Regions from separate parts of the Isoptericola sp. NPDC057653 genome, predicted to be linked through region 2. Evidence: predicted binding sites of a transcription regulator. Region 2 holds the regulator's gene; each other region holds the start of a gene.
The links. Region 2 encodes HspR, which represses chaperone genes until heat shock. Its sites were predicted from a motif close to AAGTTGAGTCNNNNNGACTCAACTT; they were not measured.
Positions count from the first base shown of each region.

Region 1: the regulator HspR is predicted to act here: its motif matches at 2,335-2,359, upstream of ACFU9A_RS03460 (Hsp20/alpha crystallin family protein).
Region 3: the regulator HspR is predicted to act here: its motif matches at 3,619-3,643, upstream of clpB (ATP-dependent chaperone ClpB).

Region 1 is NZ_JBHVHP010000001.1:764,725-774,381, forward strand. It holds gene ACFU9A_RS03450 (NAD(P)/FAD-dependent oxidoreductase) at 1-1,153, opposite strand, end outside; gene ACFU9A_RS03455 (hypothetical protein) at 1,259-1,807, shown strand; gene ACFU9A_RS03460 (Hsp20/alpha crystallin family protein) at 1,884-2,297, opposite strand; gene ACFU9A_RS03465 (hypothetical protein) at 2,454-3,128, opposite strand; gene ACFU9A_RS03470 (DUF6318 family protein) at 3,449-4,045, opposite strand; gene ACFU9A_RS03475 (FAD-dependent oxidoreductase) at 4,161-5,324, opposite strand; gene ACFU9A_RS03480 (putative quinol monooxygenase) at 5,326-5,628, opposite strand; gene ACFU9A_RS03485 (FAD-dependent oxidoreductase) at 5,731-6,864, shown strand; gene ACFU9A_RS03490 (HNH endonuclease) at 6,816-7,721, opposite strand; gene ACFU9A_RS03495 (oxygenase MpaB family protein) at 7,941-8,846, shown strand; gene ACFU9A_RS03500 (carbohydrate ABC transporter permease) at 8,975-9,657, shown strand, end outside.
Region 2 is NZ_JBHVHP010000003.1:435,776-445,432, reverse strand. It holds gene dnaK (molecular chaperone DnaK) at 1-239, shown strand, start outside; gene grpE (nucleotide exchange factor GrpE) at 236-874, shown strand; gene ACFU9A_RS19095 (DnaJ C-terminal domain-containing protein) at 992-1,996, shown strand; gene ACFU9A_RS19090 (heat shock protein transcriptional repressor HspR) at 2,080-2,508, shown strand; gene ACFU9A_RS19085 (DUF1540 domain-containing protein) at 2,666-2,974, shown strand; gene ACFU9A_RS19080 (hypothetical protein) at 3,053-3,829, opposite strand; gene ACFU9A_RS19075 (sigma-70 family RNA polymerase sigma factor) at 4,054-8,133, shown strand; gene upp (uracil phosphoribosyltransferase) at 8,138-8,773, opposite strand; gene ACFU9A_RS19065 (nucleoside deaminase) at 8,958-9,389, shown strand; gene ACFU9A_RS19060 (hypothetical protein) at 9,428-9,657, shown strand, end outside.
Region 3 is NZ_JBHVHP010000001.1:1,029,085-1,038,741, reverse strand. It holds gene ACFU9A_RS04695 (C40 family peptidase) at 92-889, shown strand; gene clpB (ATP-dependent chaperone ClpB) at 957-3,569, opposite strand; gene ACFU9A_RS04685 (LppM family (lipo)protein) at 3,706-4,791, shown strand; gene ACFU9A_RS04680 (alpha/beta hydrolase) at 4,784-5,803, shown strand; gene ACFU9A_RS04675 (AlkA N-terminal domain-containing protein) at 5,960-7,600, shown strand; gene ACFU9A_RS04670 (methylated-DNA--[protein]-cysteine S-methyltransferase) at 7,675-8,193, shown strand; gene ACFU9A_RS04665 (cation diffusion facilitator family transporter) at 8,227-9,273, opposite strand; gene mnhG (monovalent cation/H(+) antiporter subunit G) at 9,297-9,653, opposite strand; gene ACFU9A_RS04655 (monovalent cation/H+ antiporter complex subunit F) at 9,650-9,657, opposite strand, start outside.

The DNA.
Region 1 (9,657 bases), on a different contig from region 2:
GCGGGTCACCGACGAACGACGGGTAGCGCATGATGCCCGGTCGGCGCGCCTCCCAGGTGAGGCCCTGGACGGTGCTCCGGCAGACGAGCTCCTTGAGCCACGCGCCCGCCCGCGCGCCGAGCCGGCCGCCGAGGAAGACGCGGACGGGGACGTCGTCGCGCCGGGCGAACTGGAACAGCCCCGCGCCCCGCCCCAGGCTGAGGCACTGGCCGACGAAGCCGACCGTGACCGGCGCCGGCTCCGTGCCGGCGAGGCGGGCGAGCAGCGTGTTCCCGGCGCCTCCGCCGAGCTGGCCGGCGGCCTGGCAGCTCATCCGGAACGGCAGGTCCGACGGTGCGGCGGCGTCGCCCGCGGCCACGATGCGCTCGTCGTCCAGGCTGGTCAGCGTCTCGTCCGTGCGCAGGCGGCCGGCGTCGTCCGTGGTCAGCCCGCTGCGGGCCGCGAGGCCCGCCGCCCGGAACCCGACGGTCCAGACGGTGACGTCGCTCGGCACGTCGCGGCCGTCGGCGAGCTGCACGGCGTCGCGCGTCACCGCCGTGACCGTGGCGCGCGGGCCCTGGAGGATCGTGACGCCGAGCCGCACGAGCTGCTCCTCGACCGCGCGCCGGCCCCGCGGGTGCAGGTACGGCCCGAGCAGGTCGCCGCAGACCAGCGTCACCGCGCGGCCCTGCTCGGCCAGCTCCGACGCGGTCTCGATGCCGGACGGGCCCGCGCCGACCACCGTCACCCGGGCCGCGGGACCGGCGGCCGCGAGGGCCGGGACCAGCCGGTCGGCCTCCTCCAGGCTCGCCAGCGCGAACGCGTGCTCCGCCGCGCCGGGCACGGACGGCGCCGCGCTGCCGCTGCCCGCCGCGTACACCAGCCAGTCGTAGGCGAGCGTGCCGCCGTCGGCCAGCACCAGGCGGCGTGCGGGGGCGTCGATCCGGTCGACGGTGGCGACCTCCAGCCGCACCCCCTCCGCCAGCACGCTCGTGTAGTCCGCGACCGCGGCGTGCGTGCCCGCCGCCCGCTGGTGCAGCCGGATCCGCTCCACGAACTGGGGGCGGTCGTTGACCAGCGTCACCGTCACGTCGTCGCGCTTCGTCAGGCGGTTGGCCGCCGTCACGCCGGCGTACCCGCCGCCCACCACCACGATCTGGGTCCTGTGCGACATCTCGTCTCCTCGGTCGGTTGCTCGATGATCGTTGCTCACGGTGACGACGAGACGAGGGGCGGAGGTGTGACAGGGCGGCAGGCGGCGGTGCCGTACTGTGCGCGCGTGCCTACCGCCGCCCACCTCGCCGCGCTGCTCGAGCCACGGCTCGCCGAGACGCCGTACCGCGTCGTCGACGTCACCGACGACTCCCTCACCGTGCGGATCGACCTCGCCGACGCCCGCTGGTGGGGCGTGCTGTCCCGGCACGGGCTGCGGGAGACGTACGAGCTCGCGCTGCGCGTGGACGCCGCTGCCGGCACGTACACGATCACCGAGACCACGCGGGAGGTGCAGTGGTCCGGCGGCATGGACGGGCCGGTGCCCCACCTCGGCGCCGCCCTGCGGACCGAGGTGTTCACCGGCACCCGGTGGAGCTGGACGCGGCGCATCGTCGTGGGCTTCAGCGACCACGGCGGGGTCGAAGGGGTCGTGAACTACGCGTTCTCGCCGTCGCCCGTGCGTGCCCTCCTCACGTCGACCGCGAAGGAGGCCGGCCTGCGGCCGCGGCGCTCCGGCAGCGACCGGTTCGCCCTCGTCGCCGCGATCGCCGGCGGCGGCTTCGCGCTGCTGATCGTCCTCGTCATGGTCGCCGACCTGGTGGGCGTGTTCTGAGCGCAGCTCCGCGGAACGACGACGGCGCCCGGTCGCGGGTGCGACCGGGCGCCGTCGGGGGTGCGCCTGACGGGGATCAGGCGGTGGTGACCTCGACGCGCTGCGGCGTCGTGCCGGCGAAGACGCCGGCGACGGTGACCGTCAGGACGCCCGCGTCGTAGGACGCGCGGACGGCGTCGCCGTCCACGGCCTTCGGCAGGGTCACGACGCGTCGGAACGCGCCGAACCGGACCTCCGAGATGCGGCGGCCCTCGGACTCCTCCGAGCGCTGGTCCTTGCGCTCGCCGCGCACGACGAGCTTGCGCCCCTCGACCTCGACGGTGACGTCCTCGGCCGGGTCGATGCCCGGCAGGTCGAGGCGGGCGACGAGGTCCTCCCCGTCGCGGTACACGTCGGCCGCGGGCACGGGCCCCTCGGTGGCGAGGCGCGGGGTCCACAGGTCGCGGAGCCACGCGTCGGCGAACGGGGTGCGGGTCAGGGTGGTGGTCATGCTGTCCTCCTCCAGGTGAGTTGCTGCTGACCGGTTCAACTTGAGCGCGCCCGACTCAATTTCCGGGTTCGCCGACGGCGGACGAGGCGTGCCGTCGCGTCGGCGGAACGTTCGCCGGGTACGACGCCGGCAGGGCGGTGGCGCTGCGGCGTCGGGTCAGCAGGTGGAGGTGTCGGCGAGGTCGTCGCACACCAGGCGGGTGCGGGCCTCGGTGACCGTGGCGGCCGGCGTGGTGCTGGTGGTGGAGATGGTGCCCGGGATGTCGGTCCAGGTGCTCGCGCCCTGCACGCGGAAGCGGCCCTGCCAGGTGGTGGTGAGCGAGACGCCGACTCCCGTGCGGTAGGCGTTCCCGTGCTCGTCCTCCGCCGTCCCCGCGTCGGTGCCGGGCGTGCCGAGCCGGCTGTACGTGTGCCCGGCCCAGGAATCGTCCGGCAGCGGGTCGCCGGAGCGCCAGGCCCGGCCGGGGTCCGTCGTGACGAGGGTGCCGCCGCCCGCCGAGAACGGGTCGTCGAAGTCCCACGCGAACTCCGTCGGCTCCGCCCGGATGACCACCGGCACCGTCAGCAGCTCGACCTCGCGGTCCCGCGGCGCCGCGCTCGTGTACGCGGGGTAGTGCACGTTCACCACCATCGGCGGGTTGCCCTGCAGCGTCGCCTCCGGCGTGGGGATCTTCATCGACCGGAACTCGCGACGCGCCTCCGCGGCGATGTCCGCCGGCGTGACGCACTGGCCGTCCGCGACCTGCTCCGGCGCGTCGTACTCACCGCCGGCCCGGGCCCGCTGCACCCACAGCGCCGCCAGCCACAGGTCGTCGCAGTCCGGATCGGTCATGAAGCCGACCTCGCCGTTGTCGCACGCGCCCGGCGCTCTCGCGATGTCGGACAGATAGTTCGTGTCGTTCAGCTGGAGGCACGTCACCTCGTCCGCGCGGACGTACTTGTCCTTGGGCTTGCGGTCACCCGAAGGCTTGAGACCGCCGTTGCCCTGCGTCGATGGGGCTTCCTCCGCTTCAACCCCCACGTTCTTCGAACGGTCATCACTTCTAGATGAGTACGTGGGATCGTCAGCGCCGCCTGCCTGGGCCACCTCTGTTGTGAAGATGGAAAGTACTGGAGATGTCGCAAGGAGGAAGAGTAGGGCGACGCGCGCCCTCATGAGCCAGGCTTCTCAGCGACGTTTACGATCACCCAGCGCCCATTCTTCTGCGACACTTCGACGCGTGACTCGCTCCGAGTGGCGCCCTGCTCGAACAATTGCTTGCCATTCGAGTCAGTGATGGTTGTCGGCGCCTCGCTCACGGTCACATCTAGCGGCCACAGCCCTGTTGCCTGGTCTTGCGCGTACGTGTGGGTCACGCGAACCTCTGCTTCTCCGCCCGAAAAGACGTCACCACGCTCGGCAATTTCGTTCGCCTGGTCCAGGCGGTTCGCGCAGTACTCGCAGCTCTTTTGCGACATCGCTTCCCACTCGGCGGTGTCGCCCGTCTTCATGATGTAGTCGTCGAGCTCGAGGAAGTAGACGGCGGCGGCTTCGGCGCCGGCGGGGCCGTCGTCGTCGAGGGCCTGGGGGCGTTCGGGCGCGGCGACGGTGGCGGTGGGCGACGGGGAGGGTGACGACTCGGGGCCGGCGCTGGTCGCGGTGGGCTCGGGAGAGGGCTTGGCGGCCTCGTCGCCGTCGCAGCCGGCGACGAGGAGCACGGCGGCCGCGGCGATGGAGGTGGCGGCGAGGATGGCCCGGGTGCGGGTCATGGCGGGCTCTCCCTGTCGGCGGTGACGTCGCGGTCACTGTAGGGCAAAGCGCCAGATGGTTGCCCCGGTGTCTGTGGACAACCGTGTCGTCGCAGGTCGCGCCGGCCCGCCGAGGCTACGGCTCGGGCGGGTGCCAGCTCAGGACGGGCTGCAGGGCGCGGGCACCGAGCGTCGCCGTCCAGCGGCCGAGGGCGCGCATCCCCGCGTCCCGGGCGGCGACGGCCGCCGTCGACGTCCACAGGGTGGGCCCGGCGACGCGCGCCGACATCCGCATCACCTGCCGGACCCGGGGCCGCCGCTCGGCCGACCAGCGCTGCAGCGCCGCGGCGACGTCGTCCTCCGGCCCCACGCGCACACCGAGCACGACGGCGTCCTCGAGGGCCTGGCACCCGCCCTGCCCGATGTTCGGCAGCATGGCGTGCGCGGCGTCGCCGACGAGCGCCACCCGGCCCGCCGCCAGCGAGGCCGGGGCGTCGGGGAGGCGGCGCAGCTCGTGCCGCAGCACGGCGCCGTCGTCGACGGACGCGAGGAGCGCGGGGATCGGGTCGTGCCAGTCGGCGAGGCGTGCCCGCAGCTCGCCGAGGTCGGCGGGGATGCCGGCGGCGTCCGCCACGGACACATAGGAGTAGACACGGCCGTCGGCGAGCGGCGCGACGCCCACGACGATCCCGCGGCCCCACGTCTCCGAGCCCACGAGGCCAGGCACGGGCGGCGCGACGAACCGCCACGCCGTCGAGCCGCCGGGCACGGGCGCGGGCGCGCTCGCCCACCAGCGCGTCCGCGTCGCGGAGCCGATGCCGTCCGCCGCGACGACGAGGTCGGCGTCGAGGTCCGCCGCTCCGGAGGGGCCGGACAGGGCGACCCGCGCAGGCCGCGACGTCGTGCCCGGGTCGGTGACGACGGCGCTCGTCCCGAGCCGCAGCGACCCGGCCGGGAGGGCGTCCGCGAGCAGCCCCACGAGCTGCGCGCGGTGCAGCAGCAGGGTGCGGTCGCCGAACAGCGACGCCGAGTCCTCGGCCTGGCTGCGCAGCAGCCACCGCCCGTCCGGGCGGCGCAGGCCCACCTCGCCCTGCAGGGCGGCCAGGTCGCGGGTCGCGTGCCCGACGCCGAGGGCGTCCAGCGCCCGCACGGCGTTGGGCGCGACGGCGATGCCGGCGCCCACGGGGTCGAGCGACGTCGCGCGCTCCACGACCGTCACGTCCCACCCGCGACGTGCCAGGGCGACGCCCGACGCGAGCCCCCCGATCCCGCCGCCGACGACGACGGCCGTGCGCCCCATGTCAGGCCCGCAGCGGCGAGCCGACGACGGTGAACCCGAAGCCGCCGAACTCGCCGGACAGCAGCGGCCGCGCCGCCGCGATGGACGCCTGCACCTGCGGGAGCTGCAGCGACGCGCGGTGCGCCTCGGCCGACGTCCACAGCTCGGCCACGAACACGGTGTCCGGCTGGTCGTCGCGCACCCCGACCTCGTAGAGCAGGCAGCCCGCGTCCGCGAGCTCCGCGCTGCGCTGCGTGAGGTGCGCGACCAGCTCGTCGCGCCTCCCGGGGGCCGTGCCGAGCGTGCCGACGTTCGCGTAGGTCATGGGTCGCGACGCTAGTCCTCTGCGGGGACACCGACCCGGCGGGTGCCCGACGCCACATCCCCGCCCCGGAAGCCCGCCGCCCCCCGCGGCGTTGCGCCAGGCATGACGACGACCGAGGCAGTGCCGCAGGCCGCCGACGTCGTCGTGGTCGGCGCGGGCCAGGCGGGCCTGTCCGCCGCGTACCACCTGCGGCGGCGCGGGTTCGTGCCCGCCGACGGTGCGACGGCCGGGGCGCGCACGTTCCTGGTGCTCGACGCCGAGGACGGGCCCGGCGGGGCGTGGCGGCACCGGTGGCGGTCGCTGCGGATGAGCACGGTGAACGGCATCCACGACCTGCCCGGCATCGAGCAGCCCGACGTCGAGCCGGAGGCGGCGAGCGTCGACGTGCTGCCCGCCTACTTCGGCGACTACGAGCGCGAGCTCGCCCTGCCCGTCGTGCGGCCGGTGCGCGTGCGCCGCGTCGAGGAGGCACGTGACGGCAGCCTGCTGGTCCGCTGGGAAGGTGAGGGCCGGACCGGCACCGTCGTCGCGCGGGCGCTCGTGAACGCGACGGGCACGTGGTCCAAGCCGTTCTGGCCCGCCTACCCGGGGCAGGAGACGTTCCGCGGACGCCAGCTGCACACCGCCGACTACGTCCGCGCGGAGGACTTCGCCGGGCAGCGCGTCGCCGTCGTCGGCGGCGGGATCTCCGCCGTCCAGCTGCTGGAGGAGGTCTCGCACGTCGCGCAGACCTTCTGGTTCACGCGGCGCGAGCCGGTGTGGCGCGACTCCTTCGACTCCGGCGACGGCGCGCGCGCCGTGGCGATGGTCGCCGACCGCGTGCGCGAGGGGCTGCCGCCCCTGAGCGTCGTCTCGGTCACCGGCCTCATCAAGTCGCCGGTGCTCCTCGCCGCCGAGGAGCGCGGGGTGCTCCGGCGCCGCCCCATGTTCACGCGCGTCGCGCCCGACGGGGTCGTCCTGCCCGACGGCGACCTGCTCCCCGTCGACGTCATCTTCTGGAACACCGGCTTCCGCGCCGCCCTCGACCACCTGCGCCCGCTGCACCTGCGCACCGCCGGCGGCGGCATCCGCATGGACGGCACGCAGGTGGACGGCGAGCCGCGCGTGCACCTCATCGGCTACGGGCCGTCCGCGTCCACCGTCGGCGCCAACCGCGCCGGGCGCGACGCGGTCGTCCGGATCGTGCGTTACCTCGACACCCTCGTCGACTCCCCGGCGGCGCAGAAGAGCTCGTAGCGCCACGCGAGGTGGTCGCGGTCGGGGCGGTCGGGGCGGCGGCGCGGCAATGACAGTTGGCGCCCGTGCATCTCCTGTAGCCCGTGCTTCAGCATGGGACCGTCGATCTCCTCGAGCAGTTGAAAAGCGATGCGCACCTCGTGGTCTGGCGTTACGCCGAGCATGTTCTGGTCGTATGCGGCGTGGTGGATCTTGCAGAGGGCGAGGCCGTTGGTCACCGTCGGGGCGCCGAGCTCGTGCCCGTCCGGGACGATGTGGGCCGCGTCGAGCAGGGCGCCGTGCTTGAGCTCGCAGATCGTGCACCGGGTGTCGTACGCGACGAGCACACGAGTGCGGAACGCCGGCTGGTGGAGGCGTTGCTTCGCAAGGCGGAGGGCGTACTCGCGCTGCGGCTGAGTGAGGTGGCGCGGGTCCCGTAGGAAAGTGAACGACTCGTCGAGCGCGATGAGGAACTGCCGGTTCTGTGGCTCGTCGTCCACCACGTACACCGGGAAGACCGGCGTGTAGATGTTCGGCATCTCCTTGCGGAAGAGGATCAACGGCATACCGGTCTCCATCGCGCGGCGCAGCTTGGAGTTGTCGCCGGACCACGGGTCGCCCTTGCGGTAGGCGTAGTGCAGCAGGCCGTCGTCGGACTCGGTGTCGTCGTAGGGCCCGTCCGCGGCGCTGACAATCGACAGCGTCGAACTGAACGACGCCGGGTTGCGGATGCCGCGCGAATAGTCGATGACGGCCAATCTCTCGCCGTCGACCTGGAAGTCGCGCAGGAGCTCCTCGCGTCGCAGGAAGCCGCCGTTGGCCTCGGCGCGCTCGCCCACCCACTCCATGATCTGCTTCCGCAGTTGCGCCTCGACCATCGACTCCACGCCTGGAGCTCACCATCGTGACGACGCCGTGGCAAGAGTTCGCTTCGTCAACTCTCCAGGTGGGTGCGTGTTTCACCCCGTTCGCCCGCACCGGAATGCTGGTGCTGCTGTTCACGGACGAGGTGGCCGAACGGCTTGCCGCGACAACAGTCCGACGGGCGATGATGCCGGATCAAGCGGTGCCTCCCGGAGCAGCGCGATACTGGCGGGATGACCACGGTGACGAACCCGGTGGAGCGGCTGCGGCTGCGGCTGGGGGACGTGCTGTTCCAGAAGGTCGCGGGCGACGACGCGTACGCGTCGCGCGACCGGATCCACCTGGCGCCGGGGCCGCGGTGGTTCCCGCCGGACAGTCCGATCGGGCGGGTGCACGCCGACGCGTCGATGTTCGTGGGCGGGCTGCGGGCGCTGCTGCTGCAGTCGCTGCACCCGCTGGCGATGGCGGGCGTGGCGGGGCACTCGGGCTACCGCGGGGACCCGTGGGGGCGGCTGGAGCGGACGGCGACGTTCCTCGCGACGACGACGTTCGGTACCGCCGACGACGCGCAGGCGATGGTGGACCGGGTGCGGTCGGTGCACGACCGGGTGCGGGGGAAGGCGCCGGACGGCCGCCCGTACCGCGCGGGCGACCCGCACCTGCTGACCTGGGTGCACGCGGCGGAGGCGGACTCCTTCCTCACCGCGCACCAGCGGTTCGGGGAGCGGCCGCTCACCGACGACGAGGCGGACGAGTACGTGGCGCAGGCGGCGCGGGTCGCGCGGGCGCTGGGCGCCGTCGTCGTGCCGGAGACGGTGGCCGACCTGCGCGCGACGATCGAGGCGTACCGGCCGGAGCTGGAGGCGTCGCCGGCCGCGCTGGACACGGTGCGGTTCCTGCTGGACGAGCCTCCGCTGCCCCTCGCGGCCCGGCCGCCGTACGCGCTGCTGGCGGCGGGCGCGGTCGCGACCCTGCCGGGCTGGGCGCGCGACGAGCTGAGCGTCGGCTCCTGGTTCCGCCGCACCCTCGGCGGGCCGGCGGGCTCCGTCGCCACCCGCGCGGTGCGGTGGGGGATGGGCACGTCCGAGCGCACCCGGGCCTACCCTCGCGCGGAGGTCCCGACGACGACGCCCGGCTGACGTCCGTGTGACCGTCACGAGGCGCCGGTGACCTGCGGGGACCGCCGCGATGAACCTTGCCCGAACGCTTCACGGGCACCCCCGACCACCCGGACATTTCGGACGGAGCGGTTCCTAGAGTCGCGGCTGTGACCACCGTCGTGACCCCACGGCCGTCCGGCCTCCCGGACGCCCCGTCGGCCCGGGCGGGCACCCCACCCGCCGGTCGACCGCCCGTCCCCCGCACCCGCAGCCGCCTCGGTGCCCGCCGCCGCCGGACCGCCCTGCTGTGGGCGCTGCTGCTGGCGGGCCCCAACGTCCTCCTCATCCTCGTCTTCGTCTACCGCCCGTTGCTGCAGAGCCTCTACCTCTCGACGCTGCAGTGGAACCTCGGGTCCCCGTCGGCCCGCTTCGTCGGGCTCGGCAACTACGTCGAGTGGTTCTCGGCGCCGACCACGGGCCGCGTCGTCGGCACGACGCTCGTCTTCACGGTCGCGACCGTCGGCGGCGCGATGGTGCTGGGCCTGGGCCTCGCCCTCCTGCTGAACCGGCGGCTCCGGTTCCGGGGCGTCGCCCGCACCGTCGCGTTCGCGCCGTACGTGCTGAGCGGCTTCGCCGTCGGCATCCTGTGGCTGTTCATGTTCGACCCGCGGTACGGGCTGGTCCAGGAGCTGCTGGGCCGGGTCGGACTCGACTCGCCCGACTGGTACACCGCGCGCCCGTGGCCGCTGGTGATGGTGATCGTCGTGTACCTGTGGAAGAACCTCGGGTACGTCGCCCTCATCTACCTGGCCGGGCTGCAGGCGGTCCCGCAGGACCTGCGCGACGCCGC
Region 2 (9,657 bases):
GCGTCAAGACCGCCCTGGAGGGCGAGGACGCCGACGCCGTGAAGGCCGCGTACGAGAAGCTCGGCGCGTCCTCGCAGAAGATCGGCCAGGCGCTCTACGCCACGGCCGAGCAGGAGCAGGCGGCGGGCAGCACCCAGGCCGCCGAGGACGACGCGGCCGCGGCCGCGGGCGCGACCTCCGCTCCCGACGAGGACGTGGTCGACGCCGAGATCGTCGACGACGAGGACGACAAGAAGTGACGGGCGAGAACCAGCGGTCGGTCCCCGAGCCCCCGGAGAACTCCGAGGGCTCGGGGGAGACCCCGTTCAGCTTCACCGACAAGCGGAAGGTCGACCCGACGTCGGGCGAGGCCCGTCCGGCCGAGCCGGCCGACCAGGCCGGCGCGTCGGACGACCCGCTCGCGGCGCTCGACTTCGAGCCCGAGGGCGAGGCCGCCGAGAGCGCCGAGGTCCTCCAGGCCAAGGCCGAGGCGGCCCAGCACCTGGACGCGCTGCAGCGCGAGCGGGCGTCGTTCACGAACTACCGCAACCGGTCGCTGCGCGACCAGGAGGCGGCGCGCACCCAGGGCACGCAGGACGTGCTCAGCGCGCTGCTGCCGGTGCTCGACGACATCGAGCGCGCCAAGCAGCACGCCGAGCTCACCGGGCCCATGGCGGCCATCGCGGAGAAGCTCGACGCGTCGCTGGCGAAGTTCGGCATCGAGCGGTTCGGCGCGGTCGGGGAGGAGTTCGACCCGACGGTGCACGAGGCGCTCATGCACAACGTCGACCCGGACGTCGCCGCAGCCACCGTCAGCCTGGTGGTGGAGCCCGGCTACCGGATCGGCGACAAGGTGGTCCGCGCCGCCCGCGTGGGCGTCGTCGGGCCCGAGTGACACCGAGGTTCTGAGAGATGCCGAGGTCCGGGTGGGGCGTGCCGAGACCGGCGTGCCCCGCCCGGGCCCGTTCGACGAGGATGATGAGATCACGAGCATGACCAGGAAGGGGGCGTCGTGACAGGTCAGGACTGGATCGAGAAGGACTTCTACTCCGCTCTCGGCGTCCCCAAGGACGCGGACGACGCGGCCATCAAGAAGGCGTACCGCAAGCTGGCCCGCCAGTACCACCCGGACCAGAACCCGGGGGACGCGTCGGCGGAGGCCAAGTTCAAGGAGATCGGCGAGGCGTACGCGGTGCTCTCGGACACCGAGCAGCGCCAGCAGTACGACGCCGTCCGGGCGATGGCCGGCGGCGGCGCGCGGTTCGCCGCGGGCCCCGGTGGCGGCGGCAACGGCTTCGAGGACGTCTTCGGCTCGATGTTCGGCGGCCAGGGCGCCCCGAACGCCCGCTACACGCAGTACTCGCAGGGCGGGGGCGGCGGCTTCGAGGACATCCTCAGCTCGATGCTCGGCGGCCAGGGCGGCTTCCGCGGCGGCGGCGGCCGGCAGCGTGCCGGGTTCACCGCGCCGCAGAAGGGCGCCGACGTCGCGGCCGAGACCACGCTGCCGTTCCGCACGGCCGTGGAGGGCGCCACCGTGGAGTTCACGGTGGACGGCCGCAAGGTCAAGACCAAGATCCCGGCGGGCGTGAACGACGGGCGCAAGCTGCGCATCCGCGGCAAGGGCCGGCCGGGCGCGGGCGGCGGCGACGCGGGCGACCTCGTGGTCACCGTGCACGTCTCCCCGCACCCCGTCTTCACGCTCGACGGCGCCAACCTGCGCATGTCCGTCCCCGTGACGTTCGCGGAGGCCGCGCTGGGCACGACCCTCGAGGTGCCGACGCTCGACGGCGGCACCGTGCGGCTCAAGGTCCCGGCGGGCACGCCGTCGGGCCGCGTGCTGCGGGTCAAGGGCCGCGGCGTGCGGACCACGAAGACGCAGGGCGACCTGCTGGTCACCGTCCAGGTGGCGGTGCCGCAGAAGCTCAGCCGCAAGGCGAAGGAGGCGCTCGAGGCGTTCGCCGCCGAGAGCGACCACGAGGACGTCCGGGCCGGGCTCGCGCAACGCGCGGCGGAGTGACGAGTGCAGCGCGCGGTGGAGTGACGCCCGCCGCGCGTCGCGGGCCGGTACGTGGCGACGTGCACCGAGCGAGGGAGGTAGCGATGGTCACCGAGGACGCCCCGGTGCTGACCGTGTCGCAGGCGGCCCGGCTCGCGGGGATGCACCCCCAGACCTTGCGCCAGTACGACCGGCTCGGCCTGGTGACGCCCCGGCGCACCGCGGGCCGCGGCCGTCGCTACTCGCAGCGCGACGTGTCCCGCCTGCTGGAGGTCCAGCGTCTCGCGCAGGTCGAGGGGATCAACCTCGCCGGCATCCGGCGCATCCTCGACCTGCAGGAGCACGTGGCCCAGCTCGAGGCGCGGCTGGCCGCGCTGGCGATGCAGCCCGGGGGCCGGGTGTTCACCGCCGGGTCCTCGGGCGACGTCGTCGTGGTGCGGCGTGGCCAGCGGGTCCGCCGCGCCGAGCGGTCGGAGCTGGAGGCCGAGGAGGGGGCGCTGGTGCTCTGGCGCCCCATGCCCCGTCGCAGCTGAGCGTATTTCCGCAACGCAATTCTTCGCTAATTCGCGAGGCAATGGGTAAGGCATTCCTTAGTGAATTCGGTGCGGCATTCACTGTGCAATTCCGTGCGATAGTCATATCCTGGCCGAAGGCGGCGAGAGCCGACGACGATCGGCAAGGGAGCGCACGATGAGCACTCTGATGGAGATGCCCGAGGTGACCGAGTGCACCGTCGACGGCTGCGGCTACAACCACGACCACGGCTGTCACGCCGGCGCGGTCACGATCGCCGGCCACACCGGTGACGCGTCGTGCGCCACGTTCATCCCGCTGAGCGCCAAGGGCGGGCTGGAGAAGGTCGTCGCCCACGTGGGGGCGTGCCAGCGCGGAGACTGCGTGCACAACCACGAGCTCGAGTGCGCGGCCGCGGCCATCCGTGTCGGGCCCGGCCAGGACGACGTGAACCACGCCGACTGCCTCACCTACGCGCAGACCTGACCGCTCTCGCGTCGAGCCCGCCGGACCCGGTCCTGGCGGGCTCGCCCCGTGTCCGGGGCCGGCCGGCCGGCGGGCCGGTCAGCGGGCGAGCTGGGCCAGCAGCTGCGCGGCCGCCGCGTGCGTGCTGGGCAGCTGCTCCACCCACACGCGGGTGGGGCGCCGCAGCGCGTCCCCGAGCCCCATGAGCGCGGCGTTGCGCTCCACGACGCTGCGGGTGGACTTCGCCAGGTCGGGCACACCCGTGTCACGGCGGGCCAGCACGGCGAAGACGCCGTCGGTCAGCGCCGCCATCGGGTGCCCCTCCCCGTAGATCTGCTCCAGCGCGCGGCCCACGGTCGCGGAGCGCGCGGCCCGGTCCCACGGGGCGAGGCCGTCGACGGCGACGTCGACGACGACGAGGCAGTGCGTGACGGACACGCCGTCCTCCGCGCCCACGGCGGCGCCGTACGTCTCCCGCAGCCGCTCCGCGAGGTACTCGCGCGTGGGCAGCCCGGTGCCGGGGTCGCGGACGCCGCTCAGCGCCGGCTCGGTGTCCCGGCCGCGCACCCAGCCGACGGCGACCGCGCGGATCGCGTCCGGGTCGGGGTCGGCGTGGGCGGAGCGGTACAGGCACTCGACGTCGTCCAGCGTCTCGCCCAGCCCGACGCCCGCGCGGCCCCGCGCGGAGCCCAGGCGGTGGGCGGCGGCGTGCGGGGAGCGGCGCTCGTCGAACGCCTCGACGAGCGCGTCGACCGCGGGGTGGTACCAGTCGTCGGGGCGCAGCCACACCTCGGCGAGGCTCGTCGCTCGCCAGCGGTCGAGGACGTCCGAAGGATGCTCGGGCGCGTCCGTGGGCCCGCTCGTGGACCGGTTCATGATGAAGGGACCCCCATGACCAGCCATCATGACGCAGTTGTGCGGCAATTTCACCGGGTTGGCATACCGGGTAGGCTCTCGCCGCTGCCCGAGGCACGGAAACATGCGGCTTTCCTGCGGCTTTCTTGAGGAAGTTCACCCGCCCAGCCCTGCCTGAACGCACGTAAAGTACGGGAGTCTGCGCGAGGCATCCATCGCGCGACGAGGCCAGAGCGAGGTCGGCGATGACGGACGTCTACGTGGGGTCTGACGACTCGGCGCGGAGCGATGCCGAGCTGATCCTCGACGTGCGCGGAGGCGACCTCGAGGCGTTCGGAGCCCTGTACGTGCGGCACGTGCCCGCGGCCCGCGCGGTCGCCCGGCAGTACGTCCGCTCCGCCGCCGACGCGGACGACCTGGTCTCCGAGGCGTTCCACCGCGTGCTCGACGTGCTGCAGCACGGGGGCGGCCCCGACGCCACGTTCCGGGCCTACCTGCTGACGGTCGTGCGGCGCCTCGCCGGCGACCTGGCGCGGGGCGTGCGTCGCACCCGCCCCACCGCCGACGACGGCACGTTCGAGGCCGCGCTCGGCCTGGCCGACTCCACCGACGTCCCCACGCTCGAGGGCTTCGAGCGCTCCGTCGTGAAGAACGCCTATCAGGCGTTGCCGGAGCGCTGGCAGGCCGTGCTCTGGTACACGGAGATCGAGGGGCGCACGCCGGCCGAGGTGGCGCCGATCCTCGGCCTGACCCCCAACGGCGTCTCCGCGCTCGCCTACCGCGCGCGCGAGGGGCTGCGGGTCGGCTACCTGCAGGAGCACCTCACGCACGCGCCGACGGACGGGTGCCGCACGGTGAACCCGCTGCTCGGCGCGTACGTGCGCGGCGGGCTCGCGCGGCGCGAGGTCGCGAAGGTCGACGCCCACCTGGAGTCGTGCGGCGAGTGCCGCGCGCTCGTGCTCGAGCTCGGCGACATCGCGCACGGCATGCGCTCCGTCATCGCCCCCCTGATCGTGGGTCTCGCCGGTCTGGCCGTCGTGGGAGCGCTGCCGATCGGCGGCGCGATCGGCGGCGCCGTCGGGGCGATGGGCGGCGCGGTCGGCAGCGGCGCGGCGGCCGGCGGCGCGACGTCGGTCGCGACGTCGGTCGGGACGGTCGTGGGCAGCGCCACGGGGACGACGGTCGGGGCGGCGGGGGTCGGCGGGGCCGGGATCTCCTCGGGGGCCGCGGCGGGCACGACCGCGGCCGCCACGACGGGCGCCGCGACGAGCGCGGCCGGCGGCGCGTCCCTGGCGGGGGCCGCGACGGCGGGGGTCGCGACGGGCTCGGCGGCCACCGCCGCGACGGCGGGAACGGCGGCCGCCGCCGGCGCCGTCATGGGCACGGCGAGCGTGGCCGCCGCGGCGAGCGCCGTCGCGGTCGCGACCGTCGGCGTCGTCACCGTGCTCAACGCCCTCGGCACCGGCCACGAGCCGCCGACCACCGGCCAGCCCGCCCCCATGACCATCCAGGGCCAGCCGTGGGCGCCGCCCGGGGACACCACGGACGTCGCGGTGGTGCCCGGCGGCGACGACGCGACCGGCGGCGACCCCACCGCCGACCCGACGAGCCCCGTCAACCTGCTCGGCCCCTCCCTGCTCCTCACGCCGGTCGCGGACCTCACGGTCTCCGCGGCGGGCACCCCGCTGCAGCCGCGCACGTCGCAGCCCCTGGTGCTCACCGTCACCAACACCGGGGCGGCGACCGCCGACGAGACCGTCATCGAGGTCGCGCTGCCCGCCGGGGTCGACCTGGCCCTGCCGACGGCGTCGGTCGGGGCGTCGGCGGTCGGCACGATCGCCTCGGACGCGCTCGCCTGCACGCCCACCGGGGCCGACGCGCGCGTCGCGCGCTGCACGATCGGCTCGCTGGCGGCGGGCGAGTCCCGCACCGGGTCGGTGCCCGTACGGGCGAACGCCGGCGGCAGCTACGCGATCGGCGCGTCGGTCTGGGCCACGGGCGTCGCGCCCGAGTCGCTCACGCTGCCCCCGACCACGGTGCTGCCGTACGGCGCCGAGCTCACGGCGTCCGCGGGCGACGTCGTCGCCGTCTCGAACCCGGGCGCCGCGTGGGTGCCCGTCGCGGTGCGGAACACCGGCGACCAGCCGGCCGCCGCCTGGTCCGTGGCGCTCACCGTGCCGCCGGGCCTGCGGCCCGTCGCCTCCGACGGCGACCTGGGCTGCGTGCCCGCCGCGGGCGGCGCGACGGGGGCCGGCACGGTCTGGTCGTGCGTCGCCGCCCCGGACGCCGCGCCGCTGGCGCCCGGCGAGCAGCGGTCGGTGCGGGTGCGCGTCGTCGCGGACGGCACCACCACGCCGGGGTCCCTCTCGGTGGCCGCCGCGCCGCAGCTCCCCGGCTCCACGCACTCGCTGCCCAGCGCCGCCGCCGTGACCGTCTCCGACCCGTGGGTCGGTGCCGCCGCCGGCGCGCGGACCGTCGCGGCGCGCTGCCTCGTGACCGGCGGCATCGGCACCGCGTCCGTCGCGGTCGAGGGCACGTACACGAACCTCACCGACCAGACCCTGACCGTGCGGCTCGACGCGGCGGGATCCTCCGGAGCCGCGCCGCAGCAGGTCGCGCCGGGGGAGTCGGTCACCGTGCAGGTGCCCGACGGGATCCGCGTGCCGTCGGGCGCGGCGTCGTGGGTCGTGTCCACCTCGCTGGGCGGCGAGACGTACCGGACCACCGTGGCCGGCGGGCAGCACGGGGCGGCCGACTGCTACGACCCGCGCTGGGACGTCACCAGCACCGCCGCCGTGACGAACGACGACGGCCGCCTGCAGGTGCGCGGCACGCTGACCAACACCAGCGACGAGCCGATGCGGGTGGGCATGACCGCCGCCGGCGGCGCCGCGGCGGACCAGAAGCGCGTGGCCCCGGGCGAGAGCGCGACCTTCGTCGTGCCGACCGGCCGGTCGTCGCTCGACGCGGGCACCGCCGAGTTCCAGCTGTACCGCTGGGTGGCGGACCGGGACGGCGACCAGCCGGCGCAGGGCGTCGTGCCCGCCGTGGCGCCCACCGCACGCTACGACGCCGCGGCCGTGGCCCCGGCCGTGGGCGGGCCGGCGACGCTCGCCGGCGAGTGCCGGTTCGACGCGTCGGCCGACACGTCGTGGCGCACGGTGACGATCCCCGTCGACAACTCCGCCAGCACCTTCCCGGTGAAGTTCGCCGTGGCCGCCGGCACCGGCGACGGCCGCACCGCGCTGGTCGCCGCCGGGGCGAAGGGCGAGCTCCAGGTGACCGTCCCGTGGGGCACCCGCACGGTGGCGGTGACCGCGGACGGCCGCGACCTGGCCACCGTGGACGTGCCCGCCTTCGAGGGCTGCGCCACCGCGACCTGGCCCGACGCGACCGTCGACGTGAGCGTCGCGACGCAGTGCGTCGACGACCGGGCGCAGGTGGCCGTGACGGTGCGCAACCGCGGGTCGGTCGCGTGGGCGGCCCAGCTCGGCGACGGCGACGGCACGCGGGTCGCGGCGGGTTCGGACGCGACGCTCACGACGCGCGTCGGCGGGCTCCAGGCGGACGCCGGCTCGTTGACCCTGCGGCTCGCGCGGACCATCGAGGACCGCCGGCCCACCGTCGAGCGGACGGTCTCCTACGACGCCGTGTCGTGCGTCGTCGTCGACCCCGGGGCGCGGGTGGAGCAGGGCGACGTGCAGGTCACGAAGGACCGGTGGCGCTCGACGTCGACCCGGTCCGCGACCGTGGTGCTCGACAACTCCGGGTCGTCCGTGCCGCTCGACTTCACGGTCACGGGCACGAACGGTGCCGACGCGAAGGTGACCGTGCCCGCGCGGCAGAGCGTCCGCGCCGACGGCGGCACGGTGACGGGGCGCAAGGGCGCCACGTTCACCGTCCGCACGGACGACTGGACCACCGACCTCGTCGTCGACCCGTTCACCGGCACCGCGGGCTGGTGCTCGCCGCAGTACCGCTGGGGTGCGAGCTACGAGGTGGGGGACGTCGCCTCGTGGCGCGGCGCCGACTACCGGTTCGTGGGCTCGCAGGGCAACCAGGGGAACGGCACCCAGGGCAACGGGCAGGGCAACGGGAACGGGAACGGCCAGGGCAACGGGAACGGCAACGGGAACGGCAACGGGAACGGCAACGGGAACGGCAACGGGAACGGCAACGGGAACGGCAACGGGAACGGCAACGGCAACGGCAACGGGAACGGCAACGCCGCCGCGCAGGGCAACCCGGGCAACGGGCGCTGGTGGAGCGGCCACCACTGGCGCGGCGGCGGCTGGGAGCGGATCGCGGACTGCGAGTACCGCTGACGTCTCAGACGATGCCGTACAGCCGGTCCCCGGCGTCGCCGAGGCCGGGCACGATGTACTTCTGCTCGTTGAGGCGCTCGTCGACGGCGGCCACCACGATCTGCACGTCGACGCGGGAGCCGATGGCGTCCTCGAGCACCTTGAGGCCCTCGGGCGTGGCGAGCAGGCAGACGGCGGTGACGTCGCGCGCGCCGCGCTCCAGCACGTAGTCGATCGCCGCGACCAGCGTGCCTCCGGTGGCGAGCATCGGGTCGAGGAGGAAGACCTGCCGGTCGGTGAGGTCGTCGGGCAGGCGGTTCGCGTAGGTGACGGCCTCGTAGGTGGACTCGTCGCGCTGCAGGCCGAGGAAGCCGACCTCCGCCGTCGGGATCATGCGCGTCATGCCCTCGAGCATCCCCAGCCCGGCGCGCAGGATCGGCACCACGATCGGGCTCGGGTCGCTCAGGCGCACGCCCGTGGTCGTGGTGACCGGGGTGCGGATCTCCTTGGGCTCCGTGCGTACGTGCCGCGTCGCCTCGTAGGCGAGCAGGGTCACGAGCTCGTCGACGAGGAGACGGAACGTCGCCGACGGGGTGTTCTCGTCACGGAGGACGGTGAGCTTGTGGTCCACCAGCGGGTGGTCGGCGACGTGCAGGCGCATGGCCCCACGGTACCGGCGGGAAGGGCCGCAGCACCTCCCCGCGGCTAGCCTGGGTCGTGTGACGTCCGCCGCCGACCCCGCCGCCACCACCGGCAGCCCCCGGCCGGGCCTCGCGCTGCCCTGGGCCGACGGCGAGTTCCCGCCGCACACGGTCAGCCGGCGGCGCGCGGTGTGGGACGCGCTCATGGGGCTGGCGCTGCACGAGGCGTCGCACGCGCTCGCCAGCGACGACGTCCCCGTGGGGGCGCTCGTCGTCGACGCGGACGGGCGTCTGGTCGGCCTCGGCCGCAACCGCCGCGAGGAGACGGGCGACCCGACCGCGCACGCCGAGGTGCTCGCCCTGCGGCAGGCCGCCGCCACCCGCGGCGAGTGGCGGCTCGAGGGCTGCACCCTCGTCGTCACGCTGGAGCCGTGCGTGATGTGCGCGGGCGCGCTCGTCGCCGCGCGGGTGCGCCGCCTGGTGCTCGGCGCCTGGGACCCGAAGGCGGGCGCCACCGGCTCCGTCTGGGACCTGGTGCGCGACCAGCGCGCCAACCACGCCGTCGAGGTGGTCGGCGGGATCCGCGAGGACGAATGCGGAGGAATCCTGCGAGACTTCTTCGAGTCCCGCCGCTGACGGCGACGACTCCCGCCGCCGACGGAGGTCCTACCCGCATGGACGCCACCGCCTCGCACGACGCCCCGGCCGCCGACGGCCGCGCGGCCCCCACGCTCGCCGACTACGCGCGGCAGAGCGCCTACTCCGACCCCGGCCCGCACGCGGACCTGCTCCGCGCCGTGGCGCCGGACCCCGCCGCCACGGGGGCCGCCGCCTGCGCGACGATCGTGCACTACCGCGCCGGGGACCCCGACCTCGCCGACGAGCAGCGCGACGACATCGACCA
Region 3 (9,657 bases), on a different contig from region 2:
CCCGGCCTTGGGGTTCAGCCACCCGATGGTGGCGGGCCAACGATCTCGGCCTCACCCGACAGCTCATCTCGCAGGCTGGAGGTCACGACCCATGCCTACGTCCCTCGATCCTGCGCGCCCCGGCACCGTCGCCGTGACGGCCTCCCGGCCGCGCCGCGCACTCATCGCCCTCGGCCTCACCGCCGCCCTCACCGGCGGCGTCCTCGTCGCCCAGACCCAGCAGGCCCCCCACGCCTCCGCCGCCACGGCGACGCCGAGCACGACGTACTCCGTGTCCCGGCACTCCGTCGCGAAGAAGCCCGGCGCCACGAAGGCCCGCTACACGGTCACGGCCAGCAAGAACGGCAGCAGGATCGCCGGATCGGCCACGCTGATCATGAACGGCAAGCGCCAGTACAGCGCCCGACTCGTCCACGGCAAGTTCACCTTCACCCCCGGCCTGTGGCGCTACCGCGTCGGCACCAACACGGTGCGCGTCGTCGTGCACCCGGCCCGCGCGGCGCTGGCGGACAAGTCGACGAAGACCGTCCGTGTCACGGCGACGAAGCCGCTCACGGCGCGGCAGAAGCTCGTCAAGGTCGCGAAGGCCCAGGTCGGCGACCGCTACGCGTACGGCGCCAGCGGCCCGAGCTCGTTCGACTGCTCCGGCCTCACCAGCTACGTCTACAAGAAGGCCGTGGGCAAGTCGCTGCCGCGGTCCTCGTCCGCGCAGAAGGCGGCCGGCAAGGTCGTCTCGCGCAAGAACGCCCGCCCCGGCGACATCATCTGGACCCCCGGCCACGTCTCGATCTACGTCGGCAACGGCCAGCAGGTCGAGGCCGCCCGTCCGGGCGTCGGCGTCGTGAAGCGCCACATCTGGCAGGACAGCCCGCGGTTCATCCGCATCTGACCCGGCGGACACGCGAAGCGCGGCCCACGAGACCTCGGTCTCGTGGGCCGCGCTTCGTCGTCCCCGCTCAGGCGGTCTGCGGCGTCACGACCAGCCCCGCGCCGTCGGGGTCGAGGTCGACGACGACGGCGCCGCCGTCGGTGACCGCCCCGGACAGGAGCTCCTTGGCGAGCCGGTCGCCGATCTCGCGCTGCACCAGGCGGCGCAGCGGGCGAGCCCCGTACGCCGGGTCGAACCCCTCGAGGGCGAGCCACTCGCGCGCGGCGGGCGTGACGTCCACCGTGATGCGCCGGTCGGCCAGCCGCTGCGCGAACGCCGCGACCTGCAGGTCGACGATCTCGCCGAGCTCCTCGACGGTCAGCGCCTCGAAGACCACCACGTCGTCGAGCCGGTTGAGGAACTCCGGCTTGAACGACGCGCGCACGGCGGCCATCACGGCCTCGCGGCGAGCGTCGTCGTCGAGGGCCGGGTCCACGAGGAACTGCGACCCCAGGTTCGACGTCAGCACGAGGATGACGTTGCGGAAGTCCACCGTCCGCCCCTGGCCGTCGGTGAGGCGGCCGTCGTCGAGCACCTGCAGCAGGATGTCGAAGACCTCGGGGTGCGCCTTCTCCACCTCGTCCAGCAGCACGACGGAGTAGGGGCGCCGGCGCACGGCCTCGGTGAGCTGGCCGCCCTCCTCGTAGCCGACGTACCCCGGAGGGGCGCCGACGAGCCGGGACACGGAGTGCTTCTCCGAGTACTCGGACATGTCGATGCGCACCATGGCGCGCTCGTCGTCGAAGAGGAAGTCCGCCAGCGACTTGGCCAGCTCCGTCTTGCCGACGCCGGTGGGGCCGAGGAAGAGGAACGACCCGGTGGGCCGGTCGGGGTCGGCCACCCCCGCCCGCGAGCGCCGCACGGCGTCGGACACGGCACGCACGGCGGCCGTCTGCCCGATGAGCCGCTCGCCGAGGACGTCCTCCATGTGCAGGAGCTTCTCCGACTCGCCCTGCAGCAGCCGCCCGGCGGGGATGCCCGTCCAGGCGGAGACCACCTCGGCGATCTCGTCCGAACCCACCTTGTCGGCGATCATCGGCGCCTCGTGCGCCACGGTCTCGTCCGCCTCCTGCGACGCCTCGACCCGCTCGGCCTCCGCGAGCTCGCGCTCGACCTGCGGGATCTCCCCGTACAGCAGGCGGGCGGCGGACTCGAGGTCGCCCTCGCGCTGCAGCCGGTCGGACTCGGTGCGCAGCTCGTCGATGCGGGCACGCAGGTCGCCGACCCGGTTGTGGCCGGCCTTCTCCGACTCCCACCGGGCGGTGAGGGCGGCGAGCCGCTCGCGCGTGTCGGCGAGGTCGGCGCGCAGCCGCTCCAGGCGGTCCTTCGACGCGGCGTCGTCGGACTCCTTGAGCACGACCTCCTCCATCTCGAGGCGCGTGACGGCGCGCTGCAGCTCGTCGATCTCGACAGGCGAGGAGTCCATCTCCATGCGCAGCCGCGACGCCGCCTCGTCGACGAGGTCGATCGCCTTGTCGGGGAGCTGGCGGCCGGTGATGTACCGGTCGGACAGCGCGGCAGCGGCGACGAGCGCGGAGTCCGCGATCGTCACCTTGTGGTGCGCCTCGTACCGCTCCTTGAGCCCGCGCAGGATGGCGACCGTGTCCTCCACGGACGGCTCGCCGACGAACACCTGCTGGAACCGGCGCTCGAGGGCCGGGTCCTTCTCGATGTGCTCGCGGTACTCGTCGAGGGTCGTGGCGCCCACCAGGCGCAGCTCGCCGCGGGCGAGCATGGGCTTGAGCATGTTGCCCGCGTCCATGGCGCCCTCGCCGCCGGCGCCCGCGCCGACCACGGTGTGCAGCTCGTCGATGAAGGTGATGACCTCGCCGTCGGACGCGGTGATCTCCTCGAGCACGGCCTTGAGCCGCTCCTCGAACTCGCCGCGGTACTTGGCGCCCGCGACCATCCCGGCCAGGTCGAGCGCGACGAGGCGCTTGCCCTGCAGGGACGTCGGGACGTCGCCCGCGACGATGCGCTGGGCCAGGCCCTCGACGACGGCGGTCTTGCCGACGCCGGGCTCGCCGATCAGCACGGGGTTGTTCTTGGTGCGGCGGCTCAGCACCTGCACGACGCGGCGGATCTCCGCGTCCCGACCGATGACGGGGTCGAGCCTGCCGTCGCGGGCCTGCTGCGTGAGGTCGCTGCCGTACTGCTCGAGCGCCTTGTACGTGCCCTCGGGGTTGGGGCTGGTGACGCGCGAGGAGCCGCGGACCGCGGGCAGCGCGGCGCGCAGCGCGTCGGCGGTGGCGCCCGCCTCGGTCAGCGCCTGGGCGGCGGCGGACTGCCCGGCCGCCAGGGCGATGAGCAGGTGCTCGGTCGAGACGTACTCGTCGCCGAGGGCCTCGGCCTCCTTGGCCGCGTTCTCCAGCACGGCGCTCATGGCGCGCGACGGCGAGGGCTGCGCGACGGCGCTGCCGCTCACCTGGGGCAGGGCGACGAGGGCGGCGCGGGCGCGCTGCCCGATCTGCTGGGCGCCCGCGCCGACGGCGTCGAGCAGCCCGACGGCGACGCCGCCCGTCTGCTGGAGCAGCGACTGCAGCAGGTGCACCGGCTCGAGCTGGGGGTTGCCCGCGGCGGCCGCCGACTGGACGGCGTCGCCGAGCGCCTGCTGCGACATGGTCGTGAGCTTGATGTCCATGGGACCTCCGGGATGACACGGGAATTCGTCTGTCGAGGGAACGCCGCCAAAGTTGAGTCTATTCCGCTCAACTTTGATCGCAAGCCGCCCGGCATGCCCGGTGGCTCACGTCCCGACGCTGCGGGATGCTGGGCCGGTGACCACTCCAGCCCGCGGCCCCGTGCGCCGCCTCCGCACCGCGATCGCGGCCATGCTCGCCGCCGTCGGGATCCTCGCCCTCTCCGGGTGCATGAAGGTCGACCTGGACATGACGCTGTCGGAGGACGACACCGTCTCCGGGACGATGATCATGGCCGTCTCGAACAGCCTCGCCGAGACGATGGGGATGTCGCCCGGCGACCTGTGGAAGCAGGCCGGCGGCGAGCTGGGGCAGGACGCGCCGAAGGGCGCCACGCAGGAGCCGTACTCCGACGACGAGTACACCGGCACCAAGTACACGTTCACCGACGCCCCGATCAGCGACATCTCCGGCACCGGCGGAGAGGACCTGACCATCACGCGCGACGGCGACAACTACGTGGTCGACGGCACCCTCGACCTCGCCCAGGGCGCCGACCAGCTCAAGTCGCTGCCGCAGAAGGTGCAGGACGCCTTCGACGTGCGCCTCGCCATCACCTTCCCCGGCGCGGTCAGCGACGCCACCGGCACCGTGGACGGCACCACCGTCACCTGGACCCCGAAGATCGGCGAGACCACCACGATCCACGCGGTGGGCGCCGCCGACGCCGGGGCCGGCGGGTTCCCGTGGTGGGTCGTCGGGCTCGTCATCGGGCTGGTCGTCATCGGTCTCGTCGTGTGGTTCGTCGTACGGAACAACCGCCGTCCCGCCGCCGTCACCGGCACCGCGTCCGGCGACGCCGCGTTCGCCGCGCAGGCGGCGCCCGGGGCCGTGCCCGCCGCCGGCCCGACGCCGGAGGAGCAGGTCTTCGGCGCGCCGCCCGCGACCGGCCCCGTGGCGGAGCCGCTCGAGCCGGAGGCCGCGCCCGAGCCCACGCCCCCGCCCGGGCCCTCGACCGGCCCGGTCGCCGAGCCGCTGGAGCCCGGCCGCCCCGGCGAGGAGGACGCCTACCGGCAGGAGCACGGCGCCGCCGAGCCCGGCCCCACCCCGCCGTCGTCCGACGAGCCCGGCCCCGACGAGCCCGGCCCCGACGAGCCCGGCCCCGACGACCCTGGTGCGACGCCGGGGCCGGAGCGCCCGACCGGCCCGACGCCCGGTGCCTGACGCCCCGGCCGCGCCGGGCCCCGCGGCGTCCTGGCGCGAGGACGTCCTCGGCCCGGAGTTCCAGGCACGCACCCTGCCCCTGCCCGGCGGCGCGGAGGCGGTGCTGGTGCGCCACGTCCCGTCCACGCCCGGACCGTCCGACCCCGCCGTGGCGGGCGGCACGCCGGGAGGCGCGCCGCCCGCCCGCACCGCGGTGCTCTACGTGCACGGCTTCGTGGACTACTTCTTCCACCCGCACGTCGCGCGCGCGGTCGCGGCGCGCGGGCACGCGTTCTACGCCGTCGACCTGCGCGGCTACGGGCGGGCGCTGGCCGCGCACGTCGCCGCCGGGCGCGACCCGAACCTCGTGGACGACCTCGCCCTGTACGCGCAGGACCTCGACGCCGCGGCCGACGTCGTGCGCGCCGCGGGCCACGAGCGGCTGGTGGTGCTCGGGCACTCCACGGGCGGCCTGGTCGCGCCGCTGTGGGCGAACGCCCGCCCCGGCCGCGCGGACGCACTGGTGCTCAACAGCCCGTGGCTCGAGCTCAACGAGAGCTGGCTCATGCGCGGCCCGGCGACCTGGGCGATCGACGTCGTCGGGCGGTTCGCGCCGCGGCTGACCGTGGGCTCCGTCGGCGAGCACTACGGGGCCGCGCTGCACCGGGAGTCCGGCGGCGAGTGGGACTACGACCTAGCCTGGAAGCCGCACGCCGGCTTCCCCGCCCGCGCCGGCTGGCTGCGCTCGGTCCGTCGCGCGCACCGCCGGGTGGCCCGCGGCCTGGACCTCACGATCCCGGTGCTGGTGCTCGCCTCCGACCGGTCCGGCCCGGCGCGGTCGTGGCACGACGAGCTGGTGACCACGGACTCCGTGCTCGACGTCGTGCACATCCGCGAGCGTGCCCCGCGCCTGGGCAGCGACGTCACCGTGCGGACCGTCGTCGGCGGCGCGCACGACCTCGCCCTGTCGCCGCAGCCCGCCCGCGACGCGTACCTCACCACCGTGCTGGACTGGATCGAGTCCCTCACCTAGCACCGAACCCCGGTGCCGAACAGGCAGTTGCTCCCGGTATGGCGGCGATGCGGCCGCCATACCGGCAGCAACTGCCTGTTCGGCGTTGAGGGAGGCGCCACGGCCGTGTCCGATTCCCGCTAGCCCGGCGTCGGGGGCGCGCGTGAGGATAGGGGCATGACGACGACAGCCCGGCCCGGCACCCCGGCCCCGACCGCGCGGGACACGCAGGCCTTCGCGGAGCGGTACCGTGCGATCGCGGCCCGCGACACCCGCTTCGACGGGCAGTTCTTCACCGCCGTGCGGTCCACCGGCATCTACTGCCGGCCGTCGTGCCCGGCCCGGACGCCGAAGCCGGAGAACGTCACGTTCTACCTGACGTCGGCGGCGGCCCACGAGGCCGGGTACCGCGCCTGCAAGCGGTGCCTGCCCGAGGCGGCGCCCGGTACGCCGGCGTGGGACCTGCGGCACGACCTGGCCGGGCGCGCGATGCGGCTCATCGCCGACGGCGTCGTCGACCGCGAGGGCACGGACGGTCTGGCCGCGCGGCTCGGGTACAGCGCGCGGCACGTGCACCGGCTGCTCTCCGCCGAGCTCGGCGCCGGCCCGCTCGCCCTCGCCCGGGCGCAGCGGGCGCAGACCGCGCGCAGCCTGGTGGTCGGGACGGACATGCCGCTCGCGGACGTCGCGTTCGCCTCCGGCTTCGGCTCGATCCGGCAGTTCAACGAGACCGTGGTCGAGGTCTTCGACACCACGCCGAGCGACCTGCGCGCCCGCGCCCGCCGCCGCCCGACGCCCTTCCAGCACGCCGTCCCTCGCCCGACGCGGCCCGACGGCGCGAACGATCGCCTGCTGGAGGGCGACCGCGGCTGCGACGTCGCGCGGGTCCGCCTCGACCTGGAGCTGCCGGTCCGCGAGCCGTTCGACGGTCGGGGCGTCGTGGCGTTCCTCGCCGCCCGCGCCGTCGACGGCGTGGAGGTCGCCGACCTGTCCGGCGACGACGCGCGGTACGCCCGGACGCTGAGCCTGCCCCACGGCCCCGGGGCGGCCGAGGTCGTCGCGGGGCCGGGCGTCGGGCCGGGGCGCGTCGCGGTGCGGCTGGAGCTCGCGTCGGCCGCGGACGTCTCCGTGGCCGTGACGCGCCTGCGCCGCCTGCTCGACCTCGACTCCGACCCGGCCGCCGTCGACACGACCCTCGCCGACGACCCGGCCCTCGCGCCCCTCGTCGCGCGCACCCCCGGGCTGCGCGTCCCGGGCACGGTGGACCCGCACGAGATCGTGGTGCGCGCCATCGTCGGGCAGCAGATCAGCGTCGCCGCGGCGCGCACCCACCTGGGCCGGCTCGCCGCGGGCGCGGGCACCCCGTACGACTCGGCCGTGCCCGGCCTCACCCGGCTGTTCCCCACGCCCGCGCAGGTCGCGGCGTCGGCGGCCGACCACCTGCGGCTGCCCGCCCGGTCCCTGGCCACCGTCGCGGACACGGCGCGCGCGCTGGACGACGGCTCCCTCGCCGTGGGGGTCGGCGACGACGGCGACGAGCTGCGCGCCGCGCTCGTCGCCCGGCGCGGCATCGGCCCGTGGACCGCGGCGTACGTCGCGATGCGCGTGCTGCGCGACCCGGACTCCTGGCTCGACGGCGACGTCGCCCTCCTCGCGGGCGCGGCGGCGGCGGGGATCTCCCTGCCCGGGGTGCCCGACGACGCTCCTCGCGCCGCCCGGTCCCGCGCCCTCGCCACCCGCGCGGAGCGGTGGGCTCCGTGGCGGTCGTACGCCGCCATGCACCTGTGGCGCGCCGCCCTCCCGCCGACCAGGCAGTAGCCACCGTCTCCGGCGGCGTTCCCGCCGCTTTCCGCGATCAACCGCCTGTTCGGCACCCGACTCCTGGAGGAACCATGTCTGCTCGTACCACTACGCTGAGCACGCCCGACGGCCCGTTCACCGTCGTCGTCGAGCCGGACGGCACGGTGCTGGCGTCCGGCTGGACCACCGACGCCGACGCACTGGTCGGCCTCACCCACCCCGACGTCCGACCGGCCGAGACCGTCGGCGTGCCGGAGGACGACGCGGCCGTCGCGCCCGCCGTCGCGGCGGTGCGCGCGTACTACGCGGGCGACGTGCACGCGATCGACGGCGTCCCCGTGCGCCAGGTGTCCGGGCCCTACCGCGCCCACGCGTGGGACGTGCTGCGCACCGTCGACGCCGGCGACCCGGTCACCTACACCCGCTACGCGGAGCTCTCCGGCCGGCCCGCCGCGGTGCGCGCCGCCGCCGGCGCGTGCGCGATGAACGCGGCCGCCCTGTTCGTGCCGTGCCACCGCGTGCTGCGCACCGACGGCACCCTCGGCGGCTTCCGCTACGGCCTCGACGTCAAGCGGAGCCTGCTGGCCCACGAGGCCCGGCACGCGGGCTGAGCCCGCCGCCGGGGCCGCGCCCCGGAGGAGCCGTCACGCCAGCGACGGCTCCTCCGGCGTCGACACGGTGAACACCGCCCCGGCGATGACGGGCACCTGCGTGGCGGCGCGCTCGAGGTCGTCGAGCCGCCGCGCGACGGTCGACTCGGGCTCGTTGCCGCTGAGGTCCACGCTGGCCACGAGGTACAGCGACCGCGGCCCCACGTACTCGAGCCGCAGGTACGTGACCCGCTCCACCTGCGGCATGGTGACGAGGTGCGCCAGCACGGCGGACGTCGTCTCGGGCCGCGCGGCCTCGCCGACGAGGAACCGGCGGTTGCGGTCCACGAGAACGAGCGACACGACCGCGAGGACGACGCCGACGAGGATCGACCCGAGCGCGTCGGGCACCGGCGACCCGGTGAGCTGGTGCGCCAGCACGCCGCCGAACGCGATCACGAGACCGATCAGCGCGGCGGCGTCCTCCGCGTAGACGGCGCGCAGCGTCGGGTCGGAGGTGACCAGGACGTGGTGCAGCACGTCGTGCTCGGCCTTCTTCGCCTCGGCGCGCGCCTGCCGGCTGGCCTGCAGGAACGACATCCCCTCGAGCACGAACGCGAGCCCGAGCACGGCGTAGGCGACGCCGAAGTCGCTCGCGGGCTCCGGGTGCACCAGCTCCTGGATGCCGTGCGTGATGGACACGCCCGCGCCGACGGCGAACAGGCCGATGGCGGCGAACATGGACCACACGTACGCCTCGCGGCCGAACCCGAGCGGGTGGAGCGGGTCGGCGGGCCGCCGGGAGCGCCGGTCGGCGACGAGCAGGAAGATCTCGTTGCCGGTGTCGGCCCAGGAGTGCACGGCCTCCGCGAGCATCGACGCGGACCCCGTGATGACGGCGGCGGCGGTCTTCGCCGCCGCGACGACGGCGTTCGCGAAGAACGCGATGATCACCGTGAGCGTGCTCTCGCCTCCGTGGGCGTCCTGCACCACGCGCGGGCTGACGCCGGGGTGGGGAGGCGCGGCGTCCGGCTCCGGAGCGGCAGGGTGCGTGAGGGCGTCGAACGGGTCGGGCGAGGACTCGGGCGCGGCGGGTGCCATGCGCCCGGTCTACCAGTCGCGCGTCAGTCGGGCTCGCCGAACTCGTTGGGGCGCAGGTCCTCCGGGTCGACCTTGCCGGTGCGGAACCCGGCCCGGCCCACCATGTGCGCGGCGACGGGCGACGTGACGAGCTGGAACGCCACCACCAGCACGAGCATCGCCACGGCCGACCAGCTGCGCACGCGCAGCGCGAGGGCCGTGAGCATGAGCACCAGCCCCAGCACCTGCGGCTTGGTCACGGTGTGCATGCGCGCGAGCAGGGACGGGAAGCGGGTCAGGCCCACGCCCGCCGCGAGGGTGAGGAACGCGCCACCGAGCAGGCACACGACCGCGAGGGAGTCGGCGATCGTGGTCCACAGCCCGGGCTCGACCTGGGTCATCGCG